Regions from separate parts of the Alteromonas sp. CI.11.F.A3 genome, predicted to be linked through region 3. Evidence: predicted binding sites of a transcription regulator. Region 3 holds the regulator's gene; each other region holds the start of a gene.
What was found. Region 3 encodes sigma-54, which starts transcription at its own class of promoters, with help from an activator protein. Its sites were predicted from a motif close to GTTGGCACGNNNNTNGNNT; they were not measured.

Region 1 (10,344 bases), 2.1 Mb from region 3:
CTTATTTGTGATAATGCGGGTAAAGAAGTAGCTGCCGTGCATGCCGGATGGAAAGGGCTTGAGTCTGAAATTATTAGCCGCACAGTAAACCACTTTTCAAGCCAAGCTTCAGAGTTAATGGCTTGGATTGGACCCGCTATTTGTCAGCAATGCTATGAAGTAGATGCGTCGTTAGCACAACGCTTTGCAGATTATCCATCAGCAATATACCAAAGTGATATACCCACTAAGTTTCACTTGGATTTACCAGCCATTGCTGCTCAGCAGTTAGCATCGCTCAATGTTGGTACTATTATCAATAGTCAGCTTTGCACCTATTGCAATGAAACACAATTTTATTCCCACCGCAGAGCCACCCATCAAGGCAAGCCATCTACCGGTCGAATGGTAAGTGTAATAGGTTTGCGCTAAATCAAAGGTTTACGAAACTTTAATCGTTTCTCTTGAATCTCATTCAATAAGCTCCCATAACTAATGCATAGGGTATTTTGACATTATTAGGGTTTAGCCATGCGATTAGACAGATTCACCAATAAGTTCCAACTTGCCATTTCGGATGCTCAATCTTTAGCGCTTGGGCGCGATCATCAATATATTGAACCTGTACATTTAATGACGGCTTTGCTGAACCAGCAAGGCGGCTCGGTGCGACCCGTACTCGACCAAGCTAATGTAAATGTGAATGCACTGCGCTCGGCGTTAAGTGAAGCGGTTGACCGTATTGCTAGCGTAGATGGTATCGGCGGTGACGTTCAGCTAAGTAAACAAAGTGGCATTTTGCTTAATCTGTGCGACAAAATCGCTCAGCAGCGTAAAGACGAATACATTACTTCTGAAATTTTCGTACTTGCCGCTATTCAAGATAACGGTCGATTAGGCGAAATTTTAAAGCAGCTTAACATTACCAAAGATAACGTAGAAAACGCTATCGATTCCATGCGAGGCGGGCAAACTGTAAACGATCCTAATGCAGAAGACGTGCGTCAAGCATTGGAAAAATTCACCACCGATTTAACCGAGCGCGCAGAACAAGGCAAGTTAGACCCTGTTATCGGTCGCGACGATGAAATCCGTCGTGCAGTGCAAGTTTTGCAACGTAGAACTAAAAATAACCCCGTGTTAATTGGTGAACCAGGGGTAGGAAAAACCGCCATTGTTGAAGGCTTAGCCCAGCGTATTATCAACGGTGAAGTGCCAGAAGGCCTTAAGAATAAACGGGTACTTTCCCTTGATATGGGAGCGCTGGTGGCGGGCGCAAAATATCGCGGAGAATTTGAAGAACGCCTTAAAGCTGTACTCAATGAATTGGCTAAAGAAGAAGGCCGCGTTATTTTATTTGTCGACGAACTGCACACTATGGTTGGTGCCGGAAAAGGCGACGGTGCTATGGATGCGGGGAATATGTTAAAACCCGCGCTAGCCCGAGGTGAATTGCACTGTGTGGGCGCCACAACCCTTGATGAATACCGCCAATATATTGAAAAAGATGCAGCCCTTGAACGCCGATTCCAAAAAGTCGTGGTTGATGAACCGAGTGTAGAAGACACTATTGCTATATTACGTGGGTTGAAAGAGCGTTATGAGCTGCATCACTCGGTAGATATTACTGACCCCGCCATTGTTGCAGCGGCCAGTTTATCTCACCGATATATCAGCGACAGGCAACTTCCTGATAAAGCTATTGATTTGATTGATGAAGCAGCGTCGAGCATTCGCATTCAAATTGATTCAAAGCCTGAAGATATGGACAGGTTAGAGCGTCGTATTATTCAATTGAAATTAGAAGAGCAAGCGCTTGCCAAAGAAACCGATGATGCCAGTCATAAACGATTAGAAATGATTGAGCTCGAACGAGAGCAGGCTGAAACTAAATATAATGACTTTGAAAAAGTATGGCTTGATGAAAAAGAAGCCATGCAAGGTACGCAGACTATTAAGTCGTCGCTAGAGCAAGCGAAACTCGATTTAGAAATTGCGCGAAGAGCGTCTGACTTAAATCGTATGTCGGAGCTACAATACGGTAGAATTCCTGAGTTAGAAGCTAAGCTTGAACGGGCCTCTGAAAATGAAACCCGAGAAACTAAGCTAGTTAAAAATAAAGTCACCGATGTTGAAATTGCCGATGTCTTGTCACGTTGGACGGGGATCCCAGTAGCTAAAATGCTAGAAGGCGAACGTGATAAACTTCTTAAAATGGAAGACGTATTACACAAACGTGTAGTAGGGCAGGGGGAAGCGGTTGAGGCTGTGTCTAACGCAATCAGGCGTTCTCGAGCAGGTCTTGCCGATCCTAATCGACCTATCGGTTCTTTCCTATTTTTGGGGCCAACAGGGGTGGGGAAAACTGAATTATGTAAAGCGCTAGCCGGTTTTATGTTCGACACCGAAGACGCCATGGTGCGTATTGATATGTCGGAATTCATGGAGCGGCACTCTGTGGCCCGCTTAGTTGGCGCACCTCCCGGTTATGTTGGGTATGAAGAAGGCGGCTATTTAACTGAAGCGGTGCGCAGAAAGCCTTATTCAGTTATTTTGCTCGACGAAGTAGAAAAAGCACACCCTGATGTTTTTAATATCTTACTACAGGTATTAGACGACGGTCGCTTAACCGATGGGCAAGGTCGCACAGTTGATTTCAAAAACACCGTAGTGATCATGACGTCTAACTTAGGCTCTGACATTATTCAAACGCAACATGAAGAAAGTCAGTACGAAGAAATGAAAGCGTCAGTAATGTCGGTGGTAGGGCAGCATTTCCGCCCTGAGTTTATCAACCGAGTTGATGACATTGTGGTATTCCACCCACTTGGCAAAGACGAAATTAAATCAATCGCCAAAATTCAACTGGCAGCACTGCGTGCTAGATTAGTAGAAAAAGGCTACAAGCTTAATTTATCTGGCGCGGCTATGGACAAACTCGCTGATGCTGGCTTCGATCCTGTATATGGTGCGCGGCCACTCAAACGGGCGATTCAGGTTCATATAGAAAATCCACTTGCACAAAAGTTACTTTCAGGTGATTTGGTGCCAGATTCTGTTATTAGAATAGATGTAGATAATGAAAAGCTAGTGATTTCAAATCAGTGATTAATTAACTATGCCGCGAAATTGAGCGTGTAGATAAAACAAAGCCACACATCTTGGTAGATAGTGTGGCTTTTTTATATATAAAGTAAAAAAGTTAACGAGCGTAATTAAAGACTATCGAGCAGGCTTTGTGCTTCAGGACGCTTAAAGAAAGGGCGTTTCACATTTACCGCAAAGGTTAGCTCTTCTATTGCTTCCTCGATTCTGCCTAACTTCGCCAATGTATAACCAAGATGATAGCGAATATTAGGGTCATTGGCATCTCGGGCAAAGGCGTCGCGTAATAGTTTAAGGCTGGTTTCATATTCGCCTCGCAATGCTTTTATATGACCAAAGGTATCAAGTATTTTGGCTGAATTAGGCTGTAGTTCGAAGGCTGTATTAGCGTATGCGTGGGCTGTTTCTAATGAATCCTCAACGGCCATAATAGCCAAACGGTTATAAGCCTCAGCAGGATTAAGTGTATTTGGGTTCTCGACTAACTCTTTGTATAGCGCGGTAGACTCTTCAAAATCACGAATGAAAAACAAATATTGCGCTAATAAATTTTTCGCTAATAGATTAGCGTCATTTTCTGCTATCAATTCTCTAGATTTAGATAGAAAGGTGTCTACAAATTCTTCGTTCAACGCGTAATTATAAATGGCAACGAAAGCTTGAGAAAAGCTTGGGTTAACATCCAGAGCCTTGAGGTAAGCATCGACTGCTGCCTTGTCTTGGTTCAAATTAGCTTCTAAACGGCCAATCAAATACCAATAAATTGGACTTTGCTCTTTTGCTTTTGGCATGCCATTTAACAGTGACTTAGCTTTAGTATTGTTTTGTAAGTCGAGCAGTAAGCTGGCGTACCGTAAAGAAATAAAGCTATTCTCTGGCGAAATACTGTATGCCCGCTCCATCGCGTTGAGCGATAGGTCATTGTTGCCTAGCGAGCGTATCAAATCGGAATACGTTACTAAATCTCTTGGGTTGTCGTTAATAAAATTGCGAACAATATTGAGCGTCTTTTCTGCTTCAGCACGCTGCTTTGAGTTTATGAGTAGCGATGCTTTTCGAAGTAAGTACTCTGCGTTATCGAAGTTATCCTTTAACAGTAAATCTAAATGATACAACGCATTTTTTGTATCACCTTGCTGTTGGTACAAGGATGACAGCCTTTCTCTTGAACCCACATTTGATGGGTCTAAGGTAAGTATATCGAGATAAATCTGTTTCGCTGGTTCTACATAGCCCTGTTTAGTCATGTTGAACGCTTTCAACATTAGGGTTTCACTGTGCTGTGGCGATAGGATAAGTAACTCTTCTACCAGCGCGTTTGATTCATCAACATTACCCAAACGACTTTCTGTAGCTGCTAAGTTAAACTTCGCAGGAAAGAGGGTAGGGTTTTGCTCGAGTGCTTTTTCAATATTTTCTTTTGCCGCTACTAGTTGCCCCTGTCTAATAAGAATACCGGCTTTTAAATTATAAACCTCGGCTTCATCAGGGAATAGCTTGTTTAGCAAGTTAGCCCCTTCAAGGGCTGGTTCAAAACGCTCTGCTTGCAAATTCATTAACGAATAAGTAAATAGAAAACCGGCATTCTGTGTGTATTTTGGCAGGTTCTCTTGAAGAATAGACAAGGCTTGATCTTGTTTACCTCTAGCCGCCATCAACTTAATTTTGAATAGTTGAAGTTTTCCTTCACCAGGATACTTTTCTTCTAAATTTCGAAGCAGTCGTTCAGCTTTAAATGCCTTTTTTTGACGAATGAAAAGGTCACCCAACATAAGTGCAGAGTCGGGGTTTTCCATTAAAGGCTCTTGATAGCGTTCTAGAAGTAGCAGTGCTTGTTTGTCTTGCTGGGTAGCCATATAAACTTGACTGAGCATTAGTACTGCTTGCAAGTCTTCGGGCTCTTTTTGCAGATAAGCGGAAAAATCTTTAGCTGCTGTTTCCATGTTGTTATTGAAAAAGTTAGTTAAACCACTGATATAAAGCAGCATAGGTTGAGAGGTAATTAACTCTGGATCGAGCTGCGCCATAAAGTCATTTAGCTCTTTTAGCTTTTTATTATCAATGGCCTCTTTGTTATCTCTACTTTGCAACCAGCTGTTCAACAGGATAGCTAAAGGATCGTTTGGCGTATCTTCAATAATTTCATCAACAAACAACTTTGCCGTATCGTAGTCTTTCGCTTCCAAATACAAATCAACTAAATTACGAAGTGCAATAGGATCGTTTCGATTAAAGGTAAGCGCTTTTTGTAAATTGGCAGTAGCGGCATCTTTATCGCCTTGGCGGTAAGCTAATTGTCCTTTTAATCTCCATGAAATAGCGTTTTCTGGCTCGATGGAAATAGCGTCCTGTATCAGTTGGTTGGCCTCAACTAACTCTTCGTTTTGCAAAGCAATAGAGGCTAGCCCATTTATCGCTGGCACAAAATTAGGTGAAGAGGCCACAATCGTATTGTAATCTTTAAGCGCACATTCATTATCTTCTAATCGAACGCACGCGGTAGCTCTTATCAGTAACCACTCCCGCTGAGCGTCACCAGATAACTTGTCCACATCGGTGAAATCGACGATGCTTTGATACTTGTTCATGAACAACCAGGTATTGCCCAGCAACTCAGCCAATAAATTTATATCGGCGCCCATTTCTAGCGCTTCTACAAATTCCAATTCAGCTGCGTTTAAATAACCGTTAATAAGTAAAATTTCACCCATCAACATTTTTGCAGCAAGGTTTTCGGGATCTTTTTGTAAGCTGTTTTTTAGGTGTATATAGGCTTCATCGTAAGCAGTCTCGTTAAAAGCCGAGAGTGCTTTTTCATAATCTTCAGAAGTTGTTGCGAAACTATTGAAAGCAAAAAATGAGGTTGCGATAGCCGAGACAAGTGCTCGCTTGAAAAAACCTTTTTTATTATTAACCAAATCCATAATTACCTTAAAATATTACCCAGCTGAAGCTTAAAAATAGCATAAAAAAAGGTGGCCTAAGCCACCTTATAAAGATACGTGTTTTCCCTGCGTTTTAAAACAATTAAACGCGACGCTTACGGCGGTAAGCTAAAAGGCCAAGACCTATACTCATCAGCGCAAGTGCACCTGGCTCGCTAACCGGTGTAGGAGCGGGTGGGGGTGTGGTCGCGTCTGTTTCAGTTGTAAAACCTATACCAGAAAGCTTAAGTTTAATATTATTTTCAATTTTGTTTGAATCAGCAAAATACGTATTGTAGGCGCCTACTAACCAGTATTTTGCTGAAGATAAATTACTAAATGTAGAGTTAAAGTAATAATTTTCAGCGGTATTTGCTATGCCGAAATGACCTATTGCTCCTTCCACTGCATGAGAAGCCGCGTCACTCCAAGTGAATGAATCATTACTAAGGAATGGGGAAGAACTATCTAAGTCTAGACCCGCTACGGTAATTTCCTTGTTTCCATTATCACCCTTTAGCCAATTAAACGATGCGTCCGTCAACGTTACTTCTTCGCTAAATGCTAGCAGGATCATGTCAAAATCGTTGTAATTATCGATAGCATGGCTGTCACCATTATCATCGTTCTGGATGCCGTAGCCTGACGTTACTACACCATTTGACCAAGTAGCGTTCCATTTTTTTAGTGCCGATGAATTAGTGCCCTGAACAACTAAGTCATTTCCGGCGCCACCTGTATCGGACCAACCTGTTACACCGATATAAATAGCTTCACCATTTACAATTACTGACTTGCCGTTTGAGGCGTCAGGGTTTACGGTTTGGCTAATACCGTCATTAATTAAAGAATAGGTAGCTTCATTTAGGCTGCTATCGGTTGCATATGCTGAGAAAGCAGAAACCAATAAGGCTACTATAATTAATTTTGAGAATTTCATACATACGACCTTGATGCTGATGAAAATAGATTTATATAAATTTTCATTATCTGCAGCATTTATCGTGCCAATTTCTATATGTCTGTTTTTATAATATTTTTATTAAATTTCAACTTTTTTTATTTCATTTTGTAAATTTTATTGACAGGTACAACCACTCATTAGTGATCTAAAGTCTAATAATTTTAAATGCTTTTCTTACGGCGCCACATCACAAATAGTGAACATGCCATAAGTAATCCAAGCGTACCTGGCTCAGTAACTTCTGTAGGAGCGGGGGGGGCTTGTGTCTCAGTTGTGGAAAAGCCTATGTTAGCAAGTTTGAATGCGTCATTACCTACATACCCGCCTATGTTACCGAAAACGGTATTATAAGCCCCAACTAGCCAATACTGAGAGGATTCAGTAAAGGTAAAGTCGGCGCGGTGGTCTAGCGTTTCACAATTCTCTATATCAAAAGATGCTGACGTCAATGCATCTGCAACTATATCGCTCCAAGTATTAACCCCGGAAGTCAGCGTTGAAGTGTTTCCTAATGCTGCGACAGATATTTGACTGTCGTTGCTGTCATATAGCCAAGAGAAACTTGCACCGGTTAAGGTTACAGCTTGGTCGAAAGAAAGAAGTACGAAGTCGTAGTCTCTCTCAACATTGGTTGTCCCGCTTCTGTACGCAGCGTTACTACCCTGATAATTGTAATTCAAGTTATCTATGGCGTGATCAGAGTTACCGCTATAAATTGCTTCGTCGTTGTTGGTAACACCATAGGCCCATTGATTAGATATTTTCTCTAAATCTGCACCTACTACGGTTTCGTTGTAAACACCCTGAGTATCTGAAAAGGCGGCAAGTGATATACTGACACCATCTATGCTGATACTTGAGTCGTTGGCATTTGTACTTTGATAAACCCCGTCTTCTACCAAATCATAAGTATGCTCACCCAACGCAGAATTACAGGATGAGTTTTGATTGCCACTACTATTAGAGCTACCGCTACCGCAATAAGAATAGTTGTGGTTGTTGTGATAGGTAGCTTGCGCATTGCCAGTTCCAACAACGAAGATTGCTGTGGTTGATGAGAATAAGAGTAGCGATGGTAGTGCTACTTTTTTAAATAAACTGCGCATGGCGGTGTTCCTTATAAACCCTAATTGGGCTTGGGCGCGAATACCTCTTCTTACTGAGCAGAGGTACAACCTCTAAGGCGTCGTTAAAGGTATCGCTAGTTTCAACATGGATTTGTATGATAACTGAACGGTGAGCTAAAAAAGGTATGTGGGCGTATACCTAGTTATTAGATAAGTTTGCGCATGTAAATTTAAACCAAGTTGCACAATATTATTTATAGATAACGCATACGTAGAATTTACTTTGCTAGGCGTTAAACAATATCTATGAAATAATTGCTGCATTATATATAGAAGTATGAGGACTTATGTCTGAACAAAAGCGAAAAGGGATTTATCTTCTTCCCAATCTATTGACCACTGCTGGGCTATTTTCAGGCTTCTTTGCAGTAGTGTCTTCAATGACAGGGAGATTCGAAGCAGCAGCAGTAGCTATATTTGTTGCTATGGTTTTTGATGGATTAGATGGTCGAGTTGCGCGTATGACCAATACGCAAAGCGATTTTGGTGCTGAATATGACTCAATGGCCGATATGGTGTCATTTGGTATGGCGCCGGCATTAGTGGCATACAACTGGGGCTTAACTGAACTCGGTAAGTTCGGTTGGTTAGCTGCCTTTGTTTATGTGGCAGGTGCCGCTTTACGTTTAGCGAGATTTAATACGCAGGTTGGTATTGCTGATAAACGTTTCTTCCAAGGTTTGGCTAGCCCGGCTGCAGCAGCAGTAGTTGCTGGCTTAGTCTGGGTAGGCGTTGAATATGATGCTGTAGGTACAGACTACGGAATTGTAGTTGCATTAGTCACTGGTTTCGCTGGCCTACTAATGGTAAGTAACTTCAAATACAATTCATTCAAGGAATTGAATTGGCATGGGAAGGTTCCTTTCGTAGGGCTACTTATTGTGCTACTTATATTTGTAGTGGTAGCAACAGAGCCTGCTTTAGTACTCTTTATTGTGTTTTCTCTTTATGCGCTTGCTGGCCCAATTAATACATTTAGAACCGTCGATAAAGTTACCTTGAACGACGTAGTAGGTGAGCAAGAAGAAGATGCAGACTTTGATGCTAATGCTAATGCTAATGCTAATAGTGCAACTGATACTGTTGACAGTAGCGAAGGGCAGCAAGACGAAAGGTCATCTAATAAAGTGTAAAAACACGCCTCTCAGCCATTAATAGTGATGAGTTAGTTGTATTAATATACCAAAAGACTAAAAAGCGACCTTCTAGGTCGCTTTTTTTATGAATTATTAAAAAGAGGTTGACCTTGCCGCAGAAATCTCTAGAATGCGCATCCGCTTCGACAGGAAAGTAAAATAACTTACACTGACAAAGCAAGTCACTACAACCTTAAAGGCAGTACTGGCAAGGTTTTCAAGGAAATACTTTTGAAATAAATTTTCTAAAAGTGTTGACACAAAAACCGAATCGCGTAAAATGCGCGCCTCGCTTCAAGGAGTTGGTAACAACACCGGAAAAACAGTTTTCATTAACTCTTCGGAGTTAACAACGGTTCGAAAAGAAATTTACGAAAAACGTTGACACTGAAAACGAACGGCGTATTATACGCCTCCCGCTTCGAGAGAAGCGAAGCAAGAAAGACGCTAGCAACTATATGTAGCCACGGTCCTCCTTGCGCAGAAGTCACGACCAAAAGCGTCGCGATTCTGCACTATGTTCTTTAACAATTTATAACAAGACAATCTGTGTGGGCACTCATTAAGAGTGTCACACAACGACGATTCATATTCGATATATTTAATTGAAGAGTTTGATCATGGCTCAGATTGAACGCTGGCGGCAGGCCTAACACATGCAAGTCGAACGGAAACATGTCTAGCTTGCTAGATGATGTCGAGTGGCGGACGGGTGAGTAATGCTTGGGAACTTGCCTTTGCGAGGGGGATAACAGTTGGAAACGACTGCTAATACCGCATAATGTCTACGGACCAAACAGGGCTTCGGCTCTGGCGCAAAGAGAGGCCCAAGTGAGATTAGCTAGTTGGTGAGGTAAAGGCTCACCAAGGCAACGATCTCTAGCTGTTCTGAGAGGAAGATCAGCCACACTGGGACTGAGACACGGCCCAGACTCCTACGGGAGGCAGCAGTGGGGAATATTGCACAATGGGGGAAACCCTGATGCAGCCATGCCGCGTGTGTGAAGAAGGCCTTCGGGTTGTAAAGCACTTTCAGTTGTGAGGAAAAGTTAGTAGTTAATACCTGCTAGCCGTGACGTTAACAACAGAAGAAGCACCGGCTAACTCCG
Region 2 (10,344 bases), 2.1 Mb from region 3:
CACCACACTTACCTTCGCCGCATTTACCTTCGGTTGCTTTAGCCGCTTTGTCGCCACCACACTTACCTTCGCCGCACTTGCCTTCAGTTGCTTTGCCCTCTGCAGATTTGGCGGCTTTATCACCACCGCACTTACCTTCACCACATTTGCCTTCAGCAGCGAATTGGCTATAGCCAGACTCTAATGACTGCATTGAAAATGGGTTAACTTCAGCCATAGCAACCGTAGATGCCAACGAGCCAATAACAACCGCACCAAGTGCCGTAGCAACAGAAGATTTTTTAATTTGTTTCATTTTATCTACCCTCAAAAGTATAAGTCTGGTTTTAACGTGCGGTAAGCACGTATAGTAGTATAGACCTAGGAGACAGTGATCAAATTTCACTTTTTATTAATATTTTTTATATTATTAAAATTTAAAGGTATTTTTAGCTAAATTTTATAGTCCCAGTTTAGAATCGATGTAGTACCTAACTCAGCGTAACTCGTTTACCTTACAACTAAAGTAGGTTAGGTTTGTTCTGATTGATTTCTTTTGAGCAAATTTATCACATGTTAAAGCAGTTTTATTTGGGTGACTGGCAAGTAGAGCCAGCCTCCAATAGCCTTATATTAGGTAAAACCAAGCGCGCCATTGAGCCTAAAGCAATGGACGTTTTATTGCTATTGTGCCAACAAGCGGGGGAAGTAGTTAGCGCCGATGACATTGTTGCTCAATGCTGGCCCGACTCACCTGTTGGCGATAACCCTATTCATAAAACGATTACTCAATTACGCAAAGCATTGGGTGATAAAGCCAGCGCGCCTTCTTTTATAGAAACCATTCGAAAGCGGGGATATCGGGTTATTGCCGATGTTCAGTTTTTAGAAGATGAACAAACACGTGCTGCAGAAACCGATTGGCAAGGTCAATCTCCGTTCCCTGGTTTAACCGCGTTTACACAACAAGAAAGCCAAGTTTATTACGGTAGAAATGCAGCAGTAAAAAATCTGCTCGCTAGGCTTGGGGACCAATTCACAAAAAAACGCCCTTTTACCCTTATTATCGGCCCTAGCGGTTCAGGTAAAAGTTCGTTAGTGCACGCCGGTTTATTACCTAGGTTATTAAACAATAAGGGCGCGAATGGTGTTCATGCCATCGATTACGCCAGTATTGATATTGCAGATATTCAGGCAGCACAGATTGTAGAAGAACTTGCCGCCTGTATGCTGGATTGGGATATTAACGATGTCCCCTTATTTGAAGGGGAAAGTGCAGATTCGTTAGCGGCAAAACTAAAGGGTGACCCCAAGTCGGTTATCAATATAGCGAAAGCTAAACTTACTACTACAAGCCAGTACAACAACGTCGCTTTCCCATGCTATGTAATTGTACTCGATCGCCTTGAAGCCTATTTGGCCACCAACCATGTTGATGGCGCCCATAAGCAAGCGGTATTCACGCTGCTTGAAACATTGGCTGAAAGTGGCTTCATTTTGATGTTGTTAGTATGTAGGAATGATTTCTACCATCACTTAGCGGCATATCCCACCCTAATGAAAAATAAAGAGCGCGGAGCACATTTCGACCTTACGCCCCCCTCTGCCAGTGAATTAAGCCAGATGATACGTCTTCCTGCTATTGCCGCAGGGCTAGTGTGGGAAGAAGATAGCCATACCGACGTTACGTTAGACGACATTATACTTACCGATGCCGCGGCTGAACCCAACTGCCTTCCATTATTACAATACACCTTACAAGAACTGTATTTACAGCGAACAGACAACTTACTGCAAGTTAGTACCTACAAACAGTTGGGCGGCATAGAAGGCGCAATTGGGCATAAAGCTGAACAGCTTTATCTACAAATGTCGGCATTAGTGAAAACCGCACTCGACCGCGTGCTTCCTCTTATTGTAACGCTTACCCAAGATGGCAGTAACTTAACCAGCCGCACCGCATTTTGGAGTGAACTTAATAACGATAACGAGAAAAAATTTGTCGAGCTAATGGTAGAGCATCGTTTATTTGTATCGCACCTTTATCAAGACAAAGCCTGCTTTAAAGTAGCGCATGAAGCCGTGCTTAGGCGCTGGCAGCGGGTACAAGATTGGATCCAGCAGCACCAAAGCGCGCTGGTGAGCAAAGGCCGACTAGAACAACAAACCAAACAATGGCTACAAGATAATAAAAGTAAGGCGTTTTTGCTTACAGAAGGAAAGCCCTTAACGGATGCTTTGGCGTTAAAAGGCGACACTAGTTTAAGCCTTTCCCAAGACGAACTCGCCCTCATTAAGGCATCGCAAAAAACCGCTCAACGGAAACGCGTTATTCGCGGGGTGACCTTTGCAGCCCTTGCCAGTTTAACGGTCATTTCGTTTGGCGCCATGCTACAAAGTCAGCAATCGCAACAACTGGCCGAAAGGAAGCGGTTAGAAGCTGAAAATTTAATGGGTTATATGATAGGTGACTTTGCCGACAAGCTTAGAAGTGTAAAGCGCATGGATTTATTGGAAGGCATTAGCGAACAAGCGCTTCATTATGTTGAACAAGCCCAGCAATCTAGTGAGTATGGATTTTTTACCATTAGCCCGCCAAAACCTAGTTTCGAACTGCGTTTTCAACATGCGCTTTCACTGCAAGCTATGGCAGAAGTACGATTTTACCGTGACGATGTAGCCACTGCGAAAGACGCTTACGAAGAAGCGGATGTGCAAATAAAGGCGCTGTTGAGTGACGCGCCTAATCACTTCGAGCTGCTAAAAGCTGCGGGGGCAAACGCATTTTGGTTGGGCCACATTGCTTATAATGATGGCTTGATGGACATAGCCAGAACGGCATTCGAGCGTTACTTGGGGTATAGCGAACGTATGCTAGCACTAGCTCCGGATAATACTGACGCCATGATGGAGGTGGCTTACGCACAAAACTCTTTGGGCTCTCTTGAATATGAAAACTTCGAATTTAGTAAGTCGATTGAATACTTCAGTGCATCACTAAAGCTCAAACAATATATCGCTGAACAAACCCCTGGTGACCTTGATGCTCAGCTTTATGCTGCCGATACCCTGTCGTGGATTGCGTCGGCCACTGTTCATACGGGAGAGTATGAAAAAGCTTATGGGTTGTATGGAGAGGCTGAAGAAGCTTTTGAAAAAATATATTTATCCAACACCTCAAACGCAGCGATTAGTGTTCCCTTTGCTGTGGTGTTAGTTCAGAAGGCATCGATAGCAAAGCAATTAACGTATAATAATATTTACGCAGAAACTTTAGAGAACGCACACTACATTCTCAAATCTGTAATATCACAAGATATCGACAACAGTGAATGGCAATCAGACTTAGCTCACATCGAGGCACAACTACTATTGTCAAAATCCGAACTGAAACAATCAATTCATCCAAAACAACTGCTAGATAGAATTAAGAATATAAATGCTAATTGGGTACTTTTTTCTTTAATTGAGCACTTTCAGATTAACAAAGAATTTGAAACTGTCGAAGACATCTTAAAATATATAAGTTTATCCAAAACAAGTGAAGACACTATCATAAGCGGTCAGCTTTACTTCACAGAATACAACAAAAAAGCAAAATATATAATTGCTCATATCGTCCAAAATAAAATATTAAAGAATTATGATGTAGCAGCCCAACTCTGTAGGAGTTTACTTAACATTACCACTCCTATGGTTGAGCGTTCATATCACCCAGAAACCTTAATGCCTCATCTATTTGCGAAGAAATGCATTAATCAAAATTTTGCAAAGGATGAGTTACTGCGGGGTTACGCAGATAATTTAGTTTTTCCATACTACTTTAATTACATCAACAAGGAATAAAAACATGTCTAACCCAACTCCATTGTCTCAATTCACGGTTTCCGTTAACACCGAAGAAACGCCACCACGCTATACTATTTACGATACATCAGGTAACCCTACTTCAGGTAATGTAACTGTAACTGAATCAAATACCCTCATCATGTACACATTGAGAGAGGATTCTAGCGAGCTGCAATTTGTAGGCCCTATTATTTCTGGAGATTTAGACAATGATTTGATTTACAGTATAACTGAAGATGGGCAAACTATTATTTTTGTAGATTCGGACAGTACGACCGAAAACATTTGTATGAAATTAGTAACAGCACCTAAATCCTCTGTTTATACTAGTCAAGATCCACAAATCATTAATCGAAAGAAAAGTTAGTATTATGATGGCAGCGTCTTGCTGCCTATTTAAATTTAAGACTATAAATGGGAGCTATAAACTCTCATACCTCACTATTCTATACACCAAACAATACTGCTATAATTTTTATGCGCTACTAAAAGTAGCGTATTTAATGTTCAATTTTTTAAGGGAATAAAAATGAAGTCTATATATAAGAATAGTAAAACATTGCTTAAGCCGTTGTTTTTTTAGCGGTACTACTCTCTTTCTCAACGTTAGCCCAAGAAGCCACATCAACAACAAATTCAACTGAAACTACTAACACGGCCACCTTTACCTTACAGCTTTGGGCACCGGATGAAGTGCCGCCTGCCGATGCCAAACATGTGGAAATTGGTGAAGGCTATTACTATCGCTACACACCCGAAGCAGTTGCATTTGATGGCAATACTAATCGTAAATTGGATATCGAATTTTCGCCCGCTTTAAATGACCGTTACGCCTTTCGTTGGGTTACCGCAACCAGCCCTGGTGATGTAACCTTAGAAGATAAAACCGATGCCAGCATTCACATTGGTGTTGATGACGGTGACGATGTTGCCGACGACATTTACATAGAAGTATGGGTACTTGATAAACAAACCGGCGTGCGCTTCATGTGTGATCCTCAAATTATCAATAAGAAGAGAAATTAATATAGATTGAGAAGCGGTTTGCGCCGCTTCTCTCTCAGTTTACAAAAAGCAAATCTGATCCCTTCCCTGAGACTTAGCCTGATAAAGCAATGTATCAGCGGCATTCAATAATTCTTCTTTAGCGCTATAGCGGTTTTCCATTTGGGTTGCCACCCCCATGCTTACTGTTAATTCTGATTCTTGCGATAGGGCAAACTGCCTGGTGCTTAGTTGCGATATATGTCGCTTAATACGTATCGCTAGCAATTGTGCGGTCTGTGCTGAACAACGGGGCAACACTAAGGCAAACTCCTCACCGCCATAGCGTGCGGCTAACGTATCTCGATTAGGAAGGCTTAACGAAATAGTTTCTCCTATTCGTTTTATGCATCTATCCCCTGCTATATGGCCATACTGGTCGTTAAAGTTTTTAAAGTGATCGATATCAATAAATATAATACTTAACGGCACATCGTCTTTTTCGCAAACATCCCACTGTTTAGCAAGGTATTCAGCAAACCGATGACGGTTAGCTAGCCCTGTTAGATAATCGGTATTAGCTTTGTGCAATAACGAACCATACTCGGCCTTGTGAAGCGTAAGGTCGCGGAGTATACAAAGATACAATGTATTAGCCGACGAGAATGCTTCTGGTAACGTTGATATCGACATTTCCACACACACCTGTGTTTTGTTGTCGCTGTCAGCTTGAAGATTAACTTCCATAGGGGGGGAGGAAATTAAACCCTGCTGGCCTGCATCTAAACTCTCAATTACATAGGTCTGAGACTTGCCTGTATCATCTATCACTAACTCAAGTAAGTTATGTCCAAGAAGTCTATCTTTTTCTATTCCCAGTAATGAGGCGGAAGTAGAGTTAAGCATTTCAATAGTGCCGTTAGCATCTATAACGACAACTGCTTCATTGAGAAAATTAATCATGCGCGAAAGTGAAGAGTCCTGGTAAAAGTTAAAAAGCTTTTCTGTGGGTTTTTTATTGATATTTTTACTAAGCATTGTTGAAAACATTCCTTATCCCCTAGCTCTGGGCTGTATTGATGGAACAAAGATTAAGGAAATTTCCCTAATTAAACCTTCTGGTTACCTTACGACTTAAAACACTGATTTAAATAACAAATTCTATTACGGGAAGGTTAACTCTCGAATCAATTAAGTAGGATGTGCAACGTTCGAGCAGGAATATCTGTGGCATATAGCACAGTGCATATTTTTCACAGCATGTGTCCTTTTAACACTTTATTTACTTAAACCTGTAATACAAAAAAAGAAAATGCCATTTAAATCAGAAGGTTAATGCTTGGCACAAAGTATGAATTATAAATCTGGAACGAAATAATGTGATTTTTAAGATAGGAATAGAGATATGTAGGAGTAAAGGCTGAAAATACCTTAGTGCCTTGTAATAGTCATTTAAACCGAGAACGGTTTTGGCATTCACTTCTCATGTTCAACCCAATGCATTACAAATGCAAAAGAAGGAATTTATTATGAAAAAGCTAACGTTAGCAATGGTTATTGGCGCAGTAATGTCTACTTCTGCTTTCGCTGCCCATCACGAATCTAGGATAACTTCAGACTTTGAGGCACTAGATGCAAATGGCGACGGCATGCTTTCAAAGGAAGAGGTTAAGGGAAGTATTACTGAAGAAACTATGTCTAATATAGATTCAGATGGCGATGCTATGATTAACCACTCTGAGTTTACTGCCTACATAAAAGCGAAGCCTGAAAAATTTGCTGACGAACTTGTTGTTAAAGAGAAAGCAAACCACGACAAAGCTGGTGTAATACATCATTCCATTGACGAGAAAGAGGCTATGGGCACAGGTGGCGACGTAATTAGCGAAAAAAATAAAGAATTACGTACACAAATGAAAACCAGTGCAAACCATGAATCAATGAACAAAACATCCGCTATGGCTAAAAAGGATTCTATAGGCGCAGACGGCGATGTAATTAGTGAACAAAATAAAGAAATGCGTTCTGAAATGAAAACTAGCGACACACAACAGTCGATGAAACATGGTGATGCCATGGAAGAAACGGGTGCTGTGATCAGTGAAAAGAACAAGACATTACGTACAGAAGTTACGGATGCTGCAAATATGCGATTCGATGAAGCCGATGCCAATAAAGATGGTGAACTATCTAAACGTGAAATTGAAAACGCTGGTATTAAAGGTGATTTCATGACTATGGATAAAGATGGCAACGAACTTATTACGCGTATGGAATACCGTAGATATTTTGAAGAAATTAAGACAATGGGCCAGTAACACTAATTTTTATAGTGTTATAGCTCAAGCCCCGCATCTGCGGGGCTTTTTTTGTAAGTCGCTTATAGAGCGCAGCTAAACAAAATAGAAAAGTTTTAATATAGAGTCGAACTTTCTATCACGCATAAAAAAAGGGCTATCCGTTAGGGTAGTTGTCGTTGTAAAGCAATCGTTGTGAAGCAATCGTTGTGAAGCAATTTCTTCGAATGGGATCCGGCAGTGTGGAGGTCCACCCCGTGCTACTCTCACATGGGAAACCCCACACTATTCCTGCGCCGGTCACCGGTCGCCGCTAATACGTTTATTTCGGGCTCCTGCCCTACACCCTTCGGGTCGCGCTAAAGCGCGTTTAAATGTGTTCCCGACACATTTATCACTTCTGAGTTCGGGTGTGGCTGGGTGGCACTCCACCGAGCTGGCGTTCCAGTCAGGTGGTACTAGTCAATTCACTTTCTATCACGCATAAAAAAAGGGCTATCCGTTAGGATAGCCCTTCTTTCGAATGGGACCTGGCAGTGTGCTACTCTCACATGGGGAAACCCCACACTACCATCGCCGCTAATACGTTTCACTTCTGAGTTCGGAATGGGATCAGGTGGTACCGTATCGCTATGGCTGCCAGGAAAAACTGGTTGCAAACTTAACGTTTGCGTAATACCGACTTAGTTAGTCCATATTACTTTAATAATTAACAATTTTGGAATTCTGATATTCACGTAATCAATCTTTGAGCACTGAGTACTACTACTCTGCTTACTATTAGCTTTGTCTTACAACACTCAAGATATAAAGCCTCTTGGGCGTTGTATGGTTAAGCCTCTCGGGCAATTAGTACAGGTTAGCTTAACGCCTTACAACGCTTCCACATCCTGCCTATCAACGTCATCGTCTATAACAACCCTTCCGGACTTTAAAAGTCAGGGATGACTCATCTTTGGGCCGGCTTCCCGCTTAGATGCTTTCAGCGGTTATCCGTTCCGAACGTAGCTACCGGGCAATGCCATTGGCATGACAACCCGAACACCAGCGGTTCGTCCACTCCGGTCCTCTCGTACTAGGAGCAGCTCCCATCAATCATCCAACGCCCACACCAGATAGGGACCGAACTGTCTCACGACGTTCTAAACCCAGCTCGCGTACCACTTTAAATGGCGAACAGCCATACCCTTGGGACCGACTTCAGCCCCAGGATGTGATGAGCCGACATCGAGGTGCCAAACACCGCCGTCGATATGAACTCTTGGGCGGTATCAGCCTGTTATCCCCGGAGTACCTTTTATCCGTTGAGCGATGGCCCTTCCATACAGAACCACCGGATCACTATGACCTACTTTCGTACCTGCTCGACGTGTCTGTCTCGCAGTTAAGCTAGCTTATGCCATTGCACTAACCTCACGATGTCCGACCGTGATTAGCTAACCTTCGTGCTCCTCCGTTACTATTTGGGAGGAGACCGCCCCAGTCAAACTACCCACCAGACACTGTCCATAATCCCGATAAGGGACCAATGTTAGAACATCAAACATACAAGGGTGGTATTTCAAGGACGGCTCCACACAATCTAGCGACTGTGCTTCGAAGCCTCCCACCTATCCTACACATGTAGGTTCAATGTTCAGTGCCAAGCTGTAGTAAAGGTTCACGGGGTCTTTCCGTCTAGGTGCGGGTACACAGCATCTTCACTGCGATTTCAATTTCACTGAGTCTCGGGTGGAGACAGCGTGGCCATGGTTACACCATTCGTGCAGGTCGGAACTTACCCGACAAGGAATTTCGCTACCTTAGGACCGTTATAGTTACGGCCGCCGTTTACCGGGGCTTCGATCAAGAGCTTCTCCGAAGATAACCCCATCAATTAACCTTCCGGCACCGGGCAGGTGTCACACCCTATACGTCCTCTTGCGAGTTAGCAGAGTGCTGTGTTTTTAATAAACAGTCCCAGCCACCTGGTCACTGCGGCCCTCATCTGCTCAAGGAGCAAGTCCTATCACAAACAAGGGCGTACCTTCTCCCGAAGTTACGGTACAATTTTGCCGAGTTCCTTCACCCGAGTTCTCTCAAGCGCCTTAGTATTCTCTACCTGACCACCTGTGTCGGTTTGGGGTACGGTTCATATAATCATAAGTTTAGAAGCTTTTCCTGGAAGCAGGGCATCAACAACTTCACTACCGTAGTAGCTCGTCTCGCATCTCAGCTTTAAGCGTCCGGATTTACCTAAACACTCGGCCTACTTGCTTTCACTTGGACAACCAACGCCAAGCTTGCTTAGCCTTCTCCGTCCCTCCATCACTGATTATATAAGTACGGAAATATTAATCCGTTTCCCATCGACTACGCATTTCTGCCTCGCCTTAGGGGCCGACTTACCCTGCCCTGATTAGCATGGGACAGGAAACCTTGGTCTTCCGGCGTGGGAGTTTTTCACTCCCATTATCGTTACTCATGTCAGCATTCGCACTTGTGATATGTCCAGCAAACCTCTCGATTCACCTTCATCCACTTACACAACGCTCCCCTACCATACGTGTAAACACGTATCCGCAGCTTCGGTATATTGCTTAGCCCCGTTACATCTTCCGCGCAGGCCGACTCGACTAGTGAGCTATTACGCTTTCTTTAAAGGGTGGCTGCTTCTAAGCCAACCTCCTAGCTGTCTATGCCTTCCCACATCGTTTCCCACTTAGCAATATTTTGGGACCTTAGCTGGCGGTCTGGGTTGTTTCCCTCTTCACGACGGACGTTAGCACCCGCCGTGTGTCTCCCGGATAGTTCTCATTGGTATTCGGAGTTTGCAAAGGGTTGGTAAGTCGGGATGACCCCCTAGCCTTAACAGTGCTCTACCCCCAATGGAATTCGTCCGAGGCTCTACCTAAATAGATTTCGGGGAGAACCAGCTATCTCCCGGTTTGATTGGCCTTTCACCCCCAGCCACAAGTCATCCCCTAACTTTTCAACGTTAGTGGGTTCGGTCCTCCAGTTGATGTTACTCAACCTTCAACCTGCCCATGGCTAGATCACCGGGTTTCGGGTCTATACCTAGCAACTAAACGCGCAGTTAACACTCGCTTTCGCTACGGCTCCGCTATTCGCTTAACCTTGCTACTAAATATAAGTCGCTGACCCATTATACAAAAGGTACGCAGTCACAGAACAAGTCTGCTCCCACTGCTTGTACGTATACGGTTTCAGGTTCTATTTCACTCCCCTCACAGGG
Region 3 (10,344 bases):
AATCAAACAGTATATTTACGACTAACCACAAGATTGTAAAAGAAATTTCGTTCTTCAAGCACAAAAACTATTGGTCATAAAATAAAAATAATAGGCAGTGCAGTAGTGGAACAATTACTTTTAAACAACCGACAAAAATTACAAGCGGCTATTCCTCTCATTAACAGCTACAACGATAGGTTTGATGATTTGAACCATTGGTGGGGCAAAATCTCGCTTATAGGTAAAATTAACAGCCATAATGTATCGGATAGCATCTTACAAGAGATGCTTAGTACCAAAGAGAAATTCTCTGAGTTACAGGGGCAGCTCATTCAAAACCTGATGAAAGAGCACTTGTTGAAACGTTTGGCTGATGATCATAATAAATCCCAAGTCGCTATCGATATTCTTATTAGAAATTTGTTTGAACGTACTGCGGATGTAGGCTTTCTGGCTACTGATGATGATATCCGAGCTTTCTTGCTCAACACCGACTTGCAATCTGAAGACATTAACAATATTCGCTATCGTCTAGAAGAATACGTAAATAAATACAGTATATATGATGAAATTCTTCTTCTCGATACGCAGGGTCGGGTAAAGGCTAATTTGGACAGTGATAATCCGGTTGAATTTAGCGAAGACCCGCTAATTTCGAAAACCTTATCGTCTAAAGATGACTATACAGAAACCTTTCGTTATTCAGATCTTCAACCTCACAAGCGCAATGCATTAATTTATTCATGCGCGATTAGGGAAAGTAACGAGAAAGATGCAAGAACCCTAGGTGTTCTTTGTTTATGTTTTAAATTCGACGATGAAATGCAGTCTATTTTTAGGAACTTGCAATCTGAACGTGCCGCTAGCAGCATTATGATTGTGTCTGAAAACAGAGAAGTCATGGCGACTAGCCATTCACAAAAATTCAAAATTGGTGAAAAAATACCTAAGTGTGGTTCCCCTGACTTAGTCACTATAAAACAAAATAGCTTTATATCCACAACGTCGGCAACCAAGGGATACCAAGGCTTTAGAGGCTTATCATGGCAGGGCGTAGCTATGACGCCATTAACTAACGCTTTCAAGCATTCAAATGATACCGTGCAACTTCAAACAGACTCTTGTCAGTTACTTAATTCAAAACTCTTTTCCGATGAATTGAAGCAAATATTCAAAACATCGATGTTAATCAATGACGATCTGAGTTTAGTGGTATTGAATGGTATTATTGCTGCCGCGCGCAACAATGCTGTTGAATTCATGCCGGTACTTTCTGAGATCAAATCGACCGGCGAGAGCATAGCGTTAATTTTTTCTAATTCTATCGATAACCTACAATCTACCGTGATAAGCGCACGGCTTGGTGATGTAAGATTTTGCGCAAGTTTAGCGGTCGATATTATGGATCGAAACTTATACGAAAGAGCGAACGATTGTCGTTGGTGGGCACTCACCACTGCGTTTCGAGAGCATTTGCAACTTCCCACTGTTACGCCTGATGCCCAACAGGAAATATCAGACATTCTTCGTTACATTAATGACCTCTACACGGTTTACACCAATTTATACGTTTACGATAAAAATGGCATTATTGTCGCGGTATCTAACAAAGAACATGCGTCAGTGGTTGGAGACAAAGTTGATGCGCATAGTGGCGCTATAGATGCGTTAAGTTGTACAGATTCACAAAAATATTCGGTGTCGAGATTCGTTCCGAGCCCGCAGTACAATAACAAGCCCACTTACATCTACAACGCGTCAATTACCAGCTTAAAACAAAATAATGTTGTGGGCGGGATAGGCATTGTGTTTGATAGCGCCCCACAATTTAGTGAAATGTTAAACGATTCGTTACCAAAAGATGAAAGCGGGCATACTTTGATGGGCTGTTTTGGCATGTTTTGTCAGCGTGACGGCATGATCATTTCTTCTACAGAAGGTTGCCCTCAACACGTTGGGGAGGTTATTGAGATAGAATCATCTCTTTTAGGCTTAGCTAATGGTGAGAAAGACTCGCGTATTATAAATTACCAAGGGAAGAAATACGCAATAGGTATTGCTGCGTCTAAAGGGTATAGAGAATATAAGACAACGGGTGATTATCAAAATGATGTGGTGGCCTTCATCATGATGCCAAGCTAAATAACCTTAAAGCAACCTGTAAGCGATTGTCGCGGCTTTACATTAAAAACAGGGTCGCAGTGCCAAGGAATGCAAATATACCCACTACATCAGTGATGGTAGTGAGTATTACGCTTCCGGCTAGTGCAGGGTCTATTTTCAAACGTTTCATAATGAGTGGCAAGGTAGCGCCTGCCATTGCCGCGGCTATCATATTAACCAACATGGCAAAGGCGATAATGATGCCTAGCATGTAGTCTTGTTTCCAAAGTGCTATTACCGAAGCAATTAAGATTGCCCAAATCGCACCGTTTAAGAAACCGATAGATATTTCTTTGCTAATTAACCAGCGGGAGTTATTGGCATTAACGTGCCCAAGTGCCATACCACGAATAACGAGGGTGAGTGTTTGGTTACCCGCTACGCCGCCCATACTAGGTACTATGGTATTGAGTATGGCTAGTACAGCTAATTGGCTTAATGTGGCTTCAAATAAATCGCTTACCATGGCTGCCATTAGCGCGGTAACCAGGTTTACAGCCAGCCATACTGAGCGTCGCTTGGTACTTTGAAGTACGGGGGCAAAGGTATCTTCGTCATCGTCTAAACCCGCCATACTCATCATGGAGTGCTCGGCATCTTCACGAATAATATCAACCACGTCATCAATAGTAATTCGGCCGACTAAACGGTGTTTTTCATCAACCACCGGTGCCGATAACCAGTTATAACGTTCGAACAAGCTGGCTACTTCATCATCTGGCATATGAACAGGAATAGCTTCAGACTCTTCATCCATCACATCCGATACCTTGGCTTCGGTTTCTGCGGTAAGTAATCGCGTAACCGGAACGATACCGACTAAATTGTCAGTTCGATTCACTACATAAAAGGTATCGGTGTTTTCAGGTAATTCACCTTTAAGGCGAATATAACGAAGTACAACATCAATGGTCACGTCAGGGCGAAGAGTGATGGTATCGGTGTTCATGATGAACCCGGCGGTCTCTTCACCGTAAGACAGCGCTTGCTCAGCTCTGACTCTGTCTTGTGCATCCATTGAATCAAGAATGTCTTGCAGCACTGGTTCTGGAAGGCTGCTAAGGGTAACCGCTAAGTCATCGGTATCCATTTCTTCTAACGCGTCTACGACGTTGGCAGGCAGCATCTTGGTGATGATACCGTTACGTACGTCGTCAGAGAGTTCTTCTAGAATATCACCGTGGAAATCACCATCAATAAGCTCCCATAGTTCGTCACGGGTGCGGCTTGGGCTAGATTCGAGAATATGTGCAACATCAGAAGGGGGTAATTCCAGCAGAAGCTTACGTACAGAAACAAATTGGCCGTTAATTAACGCGCCATTAAGTGCCCTGAGTTGGCTTTGTACGTATTTTGAGACCAGCGCTTCTGCCACTGCTTTTGCCTAAAAATGGAATTCTTTATAACGATAGGATATCGCACTTGCCATGACGCTGTCATGACAAAAGCGCAGCGGGGACAGACAATTACAGCTTATATGATGAAATTATAAGCGGCTTTATACTGAAAATCGTAACACGGGCAGGCGCAGTATTACTCGTCTTCGTTAAAACGGCCTTCAATTAAGGTTTCAATGGCGTTTAATGCTGCTTCAGCATCATTACCTTCAACCACAACGTTCACCTGTTCACCTTGGTGGCTTTCTAGCATCATTAAGCCCAACACACTGTTTGCATCGGCTTTCTTATCGCCTTTAACCAGCACGATTTTAGCGTCAAATTGATTGGCTAATTGAACCAACTGGGTGGCGGCACGGGCATGTAAGCCCAGTTTATTGACGATAGTCAGTGTTTTTTCAATGGTCATTACTGGTTTAACTCGCGGTGGCGAATTTGTACATCAGGGTGCATTTCGCCAAAGGTTTTCGCTAACGATTGAGCAATAAATACTGAGCGGTGCTGACCGCCAGTACACCCAATCGCAATGGTGACATAACTACGGTTATTACGTTCTAAGTGAGGCAACCAGGTCGTTATTAAATTTTGAATTTGCCAAATGAATTTAGTTACCACCGGTTGAGAGCCCAAAAACACTTCCACAGGCGCGTCTAAGCCAGTTAAGTGCTTTAAATCTGGTTCCCAATGGGGGTTGGGTAGAAAGCGGGCGTCAAATACATAGTCGGCGTCTTTAGGTATGCCGTGCTTGAAGCCAAACGATTCGAACACCAATACTAATCGAGAGCTTTTCTTACCTAGAATTCGCTCGCGGATAAGTTCTGCGAGTTGATGGATGGTGAGCTTATCTGTATCAATATACAAATCGGCGCGCTCAACAATAGGCGCAAGCAAATCTGATTCGGCTTTTATCGACTCAGATAAGGATTTGTTGAGCTTGGCTAACGGGTGAAGTCGGCGTGTTTCACTGAAACGCTTCACCAGCACATCGTCGCTGGCGTCGATATACACAATGGTCATAGACCAAGACGAGGGTAGGTAATCTAAGATTTCTACCAAGTCAGCTGGATTTTTGGGCAGGTTTCTTACGTCGATACTTACCGCGACTTGGTCATATTCATCAACCACAGTATGGGTAAGGGTAGGGAGAAGGTTAACCGGAATATTATCTACGCAATAGTAGCCTAAGTCTTCAAGGGCACGTAGCGCAACTGATTTTCCTGAACCGGATCGACCACTGATAATAATCAGTTTCACCTGCATTTCTCCCTTTAAAATATGGTGCTGTGCTTTATTAGCTTAAAGCCGTAATAATGTCGTCACTGGTGGAGGCCCGCCTAATGGCTTTCACCGTTTCTTTATCACTTAGTTTACCGGCAACGGTAGCAAGTGTTTGTAAGTGACCCTCTGTTTTTTCTTCAGGTACTAACAAGGCAAAGAATATATCTACGGGTTGATCGTCAAGCGCATCAAAATCGATGGCAGGGTTACTGGTTACAATAATGGCGATAACGTGTTCTAAACCCGGCAATCGACCGTGAGGCAATGCAATGCCATTGCCAATACCCGTACTTCCCATTCGTTCGCGGCCAAGTAGGCTAGCTAAAACTGTGGCCTGATCGATGTCGGGATTATTTTTAGCGGCAATGTCGCTAATAATCTCTAGAATACGTTTTTTACTATTACATTGAACCGCACACTCGGTGCGGTCCAAACTTACTATGGCTTGAATTTCCATACTAATATTTAGTGCTTTTTCAGCTTTTCCTTATGCTTGATAACTTGCCTGTCGAGCTTGTCGATCATGCTGTCTATCGCCGCATACATATCTGTATTATGAGATGAAGCAAACACTTCTGCGCCGCTAAGGTGCATGGTGGCTTCGGCTTTTTGATTGAGTTTTTCGACGTTCAGGATGACATGCACATTAGATATGTGATCAAAGTGACGCTCTAGTTTGCTGAACTTAGTATCGACATAGCTACGCAAAGAGTCAGTAATTTCGACATGATGACCGGTAAGGTTGATTTGCATATTTCGTCTTCCTTAAATTATCAAGGCCTTTAGATAAGGCTTTTGCGTTGGTTTGACGGCGGAATCGATAACGATTCCCGGTATTTTGCTATTGTTCGCCGGGCAACTTTAATGCCTTGTTCGGCCAACAATTGAGCAATCTTGCTATCGCTTAATGGCTTGCTGGGCGTTTCCGCTGCCACAAGCTTTTTGATTAGTGCGCGAATAGCGGTAGATGAACACTCACCACCAGATTCCGTTGCCACGTGACTAGAAAAGAAATACTTCAATTCGAAAATGCCACGTGGAGTATGCATATACTTTTGCGTGGTGACACGTGAAATGGTGGATTCATGCATATCTACCATTTCTGCGACATCATTAAGCACCATTGGTTTCATCATTTCTGGGCCGTGCTCGAAAAAGCCCATTTGTTGCTGCACAATACAGTTCGCGACTTTCATCAAGGTGTCGTTTCTTGACTCAAGGCTTTTTATAAACCATTTGGCTTCTTGCATATGCGAGCGAATAAATTGCGAATCGCTGCTGTTTTTAGAGCGTCTGCTCATGGCAGCATATTGCTGATTTACGCTTAATTTAGGCAGGCTATCGGGGTTAAGTTCTACCACCCAACGGCCATTCTTTTTGTTTACCGAAACATCAGGAATAACGTATTCCGGCTCTTTGGTAATTAATGCACTACCTGGACGAGGATTCAACGTTTGCAATAAGCGCATGGCTTCGCGAAGTTGATCTTCTTTCAAACGGCTCTTACGCATTAACGTACGGTAGTCTTTGCTGCTAAGTAGATCTGAATACTCGTTGATAAGCTGTCTTGCTTCAGTAAGCCATGGCGTATCGTCTGAGAACTGGCGAAGCTGCACAAGCAAACATTCTTGCGGAGTACGTGAACCTGAACCGATAGGGTCGAACATTTGAATACGTTTTAGTACACATTCAACTTCGTCCATTTCCACCAATTCTTCAACATCGTCGGAATTCACTGACTCTAAAATCTGTTCAATGGGTACGTTGAGGTAACCAGATTCATCAATTGAGTCGATAATGGCGGTAGCAATTGCGCGGTCGGTATCCGAAAACGGCGTTAAACGCATCTGCCAAAGCAAATGGTCTTGAATATTGTCGGTAGTTTCTCCCTGAAACAGTTGGTCGTCATCATTATTAGATGGACCTGGAGCGGGTGCAGATGAGGCCGAGTAATACTCATCCCATGTGCTGTCAATTGGCAACTCGTCGGGAAGGTCATTCTTTTCAAGCGCATCTCCAGCTTCTAACGAATCGCTAGATGCAGTTGGAGCCGCTTCTACAGAAGGGTCGTCTCCATCCATGTTGTTTTTCTCAACAGGGTGGTCATCGCCGCCTTCTTCAACTTCTAAAAGTGGGTTTGAGTCTAGTGCTTCCTGAATCTCTTGCTGCAGGTCGAGCGTAGACAACTGCAGCAGCTTGATTGCCTGCTGCAACTGCGGTGTCATGGTAAGTTGTTGACTGAACTTTAGCTGTAAAGATGGTTTCATCTACGTCTTATTTTTAAACTCTTGTTGTGAATATACCCGTGTTTAAAACTGAAAGTGACAATTCGGTTACAGTAACTATAGCCTGAATTGTTCTCCTAGGTATACATCCCTTACTTTCTGATTACTTAAAACTTGTTCTGCCGTCCCTTGCGCGATGAGTTCGCCTTGGCTCACAATATACGCTTTCTCACACACATCCAGTGTTTCTCTTACGTTGTGATCGGTGATAAGGATTCCAATTCCTCTGTCACGAAGATGTTGAATGATCTTCTTTATATCATTAACCGATATAGGATCAACACCTGCAAATGGCTCATCTAGCAAAATAAATTGCGGATTGGCTGCTAATGCTCGTGCGATTTCTACTCGGCGACGTTCACCACCGGATAAACTCATACCCGTACTATTACGTATATGGTTGATATTAAATTCATCAAGTAGCGCATCGGCTTCTTGTTCTTGTTCTGCTGAACTTAACCCTTTACGGGTTTGTAAGATAGCCATGATGTTTTCAAACACCGTCAATTTTCTAAAAATCGAGGCTTCTTGCGGCAAATATCCAATTCCGCGACGTGCTCGTTCGTGCATGGGTTCGTGGGTTAATTCGCTGTCATCAATGCTGATTTTGCCCTTATCAAGGGGTACTAGGCCAACAATCATGTAGAAGGTAGTGGTTTTACCGGCACCATTTGGGCCGAGTAATCCAACGATTTGCCCAGTCGATACTGATAAGCTTACATCGCGAACCACTTGACGTGCTTTATACGCCTTTGCAAGGCTCTGTGCGCTCAACGTTGCCATGATTAGTTGTCGTCCGCCTTATCGCCTTCGTTATTCGATGACGCTTTACGTATTGCCTCAGGCGTAAATACGGTAGTTACTCTGCCACCTTCACCATCTTCGCCGCCTGTTGCAAGCAATTGTTCTGTGACCATGTCGAAGGTAATCTTGTCGCCTTGTACTTTACTGGTGTCTTGCTGTAGCTCGGCACTACCTTGTAAAGAAATAGTTCGGTTTACCACTTCATAGCGAATTTCATTGGCTTTCGCTGTGACGGTGGCACCGTCTTCAAGTTCTTGCGAGTAGCTAGCTGGTTTGCCGCGAGCAACGAATATCTCTCGTCCATCACCTTCGCTGGCAATAACTTCAACTTCATCGGCATTTATTACCAAAGAACCTTGGGTAATTCGTACATCATCTTTAAACAATGACGTTTTGTTTTTGCCGTCAACAAATTGCGATTTCGAGTCGACTTTAATGGGTTTGTTAAAGTCGCTTTCAGCCGCTATAGCCACAGTAGCGAATAGGCTAACAGCTAGGCTGGTCGCTAATGCTTTAGAGGCTAGGCGAATAAATGGTTTGTACATGGTCTATTAACTCGTATTCCTGGGTACGCAAATTGGCGTTAAACCCATTGCTGTTAATCACATATTGTAAGCCACGTATTTCCACGGGCTGATCAGATGTCATTTGCTTAGTGTACAGGTTTATCTCTATAAACGCTGTGCGTATTGTTCTTACAAAGTCATCGACACTTTGGTTTTCAATAACGACATTATTTTCTAGCTGTATCAATTCGTTATTGTACAAAGTACCTTCTGTCGCGGTCACTTCCCACGGAGACTGTGCATCGTCGGTATACAATGTATATCTGGGCTTTTGGAATAAAACAAAGCCCAATTGGTCGTAATGTTCCATCGACGCCGCAAATACTTTGTGATTTAACTGGCCTTCTTGATTATACAAGGTGGTCGTTAAGTTTTTGGCTTTGTAAGCGGGCTTTAATGCATCTAACCCCTGATTAGTCTGCTGGGTAGGATCTTCTTCCATCCAAATCGGAATATACATGGCGGATGCCAATATAAATAACACCGAAATACTTAAGCCTAATCGGTCAAACCCTAATACCTTCATACGCTAGCACCTTGAATACCGTGCAGCTTGTCGTTTGCTTGAAGTAGAGTGTCACATATTTCACGTACCGCACCGAAGCCACCTGGTAACGTGGTGATCCAGTTTGCTTGTTGTGCAACCGCAGGATGGGCGTCTTTTACCGCAATTTTTACACTAGCGTGAGGGTACATGCCGGTATCTGGCATATCGTCACCTACCACCGCCACATGCTCGGGCTTAAGTGATAAGCGAGTCATAAGTTCGGCAAGTGCGTCAGATTTATTTTCTTCACCTTGCACGATGTGTGCAACATTCAGCGCTTTCATTCTATTTTCGACAATGGCAGAGCGCCTGCCCGTAATGACTGCTACTGCTACCCCAGAATTTACGAGCGCTTTTACGCCGTAGCCATCTCGGGTATGAAATGCTTTTAATTCTTCGCCCGCGTTACCAAGGTAAATACGGCCATCTGAAAACACACCATCTACATCACACACTAATAATCGAACATGCTTTAACGAGGAATACAAAGCCTCAGGCATAGCGGTATAAAGTGTATTTACGGTTGTTTGGGTGTTGCTCATTATAAAACTCCCGCTTTAAGTAGCATATGCATGTTAAACGCGCCCACAGGTTTGCGGGCTTCATCCGTTACCATAAGCGCGCTTATCTTATGGGTTTCCATTAAGTTTAGCGCTTCTACGGCGAGTTGCTCTGGCATGGTTGTTTTACCGCCTTTGGTCATCACTTGTGTAACCGTTGCAGTATGCAAGTCTATGCGGGCATCTAAAATACGGCGTAAGTCACCATCGGTGAAAATTCCAATCAATAAGCCTTGGTTATCGATAACCCCTGTCATACCCAAGCCCTTATTGGAAATTTCCAATAGCGCTTCTGCAACGAGGGCGTTTTCGTCTACCAAGGGTAATTCGCCGCCTGTCAGCATAATATCACTTACTTTAAGTAGTAGTTTTCTGCCTAAACTGCCACCAGGGTGGGAAAGCGCAAAATCGTCAGAGGTAAAACCTTTGCGATCAAGTAGCGCGACGGCAAGGGCATCACCCATTACCAGCGTCGCGGTAGTGCTAGAGGTAGGTGCTAAGCCTAACGAGCACGCCTCTTTTTCTACACTGATATTCAATACCACGTCTGCGTGCTGGCCTAAAGAACTGGTTACGCTGTTAGTCATTGCAATAACCGGCACGTTTAAGCGCTTTACAATGGGTAATAAATTAACAAGCTCTGCGGTTTCACCAGAATTAGAAATAGCGAGTAGCACATCACCTTTGCTTAACATGCCTAAGTCGCCATGGTTAGCTTCGCCTGGGTGCATGAAAAACGACGGGGTTCCGGTACTGGCAAGT

Region 1: xdp1 (exosortase-dependent surface protein XDP1) is a predicted target of sigma-54. The motif match lies at 7,002-7,020, and genes of this name have one in related genera.
Region 2: R1T43_RS07760 (EF-hand domain-containing protein) is a predicted target of sigma-54. The motif match lies at 6,151-6,169, and genes of this name have one in related genera.

The regions. Positions count from the first base shown of each region.
Region 1 covers NZ_CP136708.1:1,802,502-1,812,845, forward strand. The annotation lists gene pgeF (peptidoglycan editing factor PgeF) at 1-411, shown strand, start outside; gene clpB (ATP-dependent chaperone ClpB) at 511-3,087, shown strand; gene prsT (XrtA/PEP-CTERM system TPR-repeat protein PrsT) at 3,195-6,008, opposite strand; gene xdp1 (exosortase-dependent surface protein XDP1) at 6,112-6,948, opposite strand; gene xdp1 (exosortase-dependent surface protein XDP1) at 7,134-8,078, opposite strand; gene pssA (CDP-diacylglycerol--serine O-phosphatidyltransferase) at 8,387-9,232, shown strand; rRNA gene R1T43_RS07735 (16S ribosomal RNA) at 9,838-10,344, shown strand, end outside.
Region 2 covers NZ_CP136708.1:1,815,386-1,825,729, reverse strand. The annotation lists gene R1T43_RS07785 (hypothetical protein) at 1-295, opposite strand, end outside; gene R1T43_RS07780 (winged helix-turn-helix domain-containing protein) at 553-3,825, shown strand; gene R1T43_RS07775 (DP-EP family protein) at 3,830-4,195, shown strand; gene R1T43_RS07770 (hypothetical protein) at 4,522-4,854, shown strand; gene R1T43_RS07765 (GGDEF domain-containing protein) at 4,894-5,862, opposite strand; gene R1T43_RS07760 (EF-hand domain-containing protein) at 6,342-7,130, shown strand; rRNA gene rrf (5S ribosomal RNA) at 7,638-7,753, opposite strand; rRNA gene R1T43_RS07750 (23S ribosomal RNA) at 7,938-10,344, opposite strand, start outside.
Region 3 covers NZ_CP136708.1:3,949,446-3,959,789, reverse strand. The annotation lists gene R1T43_RS17040 (hypothetical protein) at 106-2,124, shown strand; gene mgtE (magnesium transporter) at 2,162-3,520, opposite strand; gene R1T43_RS17030 (HPr family phosphocarrier protein) at 3,679-3,951, opposite strand; gene rapZ (RNase adapter RapZ) at 3,951-4,796, opposite strand; gene ptsN (PTS IIA-like nitrogen regulatory protein PtsN) at 4,834-5,277, opposite strand; gene hpf (ribosome hibernation promoting factor) at 5,286-5,573, opposite strand; gene R1T43_RS17010 (RNA polymerase factor sigma-54) at 5,603-7,087, opposite strand; gene lptB (LPS export ABC transporter ATP-binding protein) at 7,163-7,888, opposite strand; gene lptA (lipopolysaccharide transport periplasmic protein LptA) at 7,891-8,454, opposite strand; gene lptC (LPS export ABC transporter periplasmic protein LptC) at 8,423-9,001, opposite strand; gene kdsC (3-deoxy-manno-octulosonate-8-phosphatase KdsC) at 8,998-9,564, opposite strand; gene R1T43_RS16985 (KpsF/GutQ family sugar-phosphate isomerase) at 9,564-10,344, opposite strand, start outside.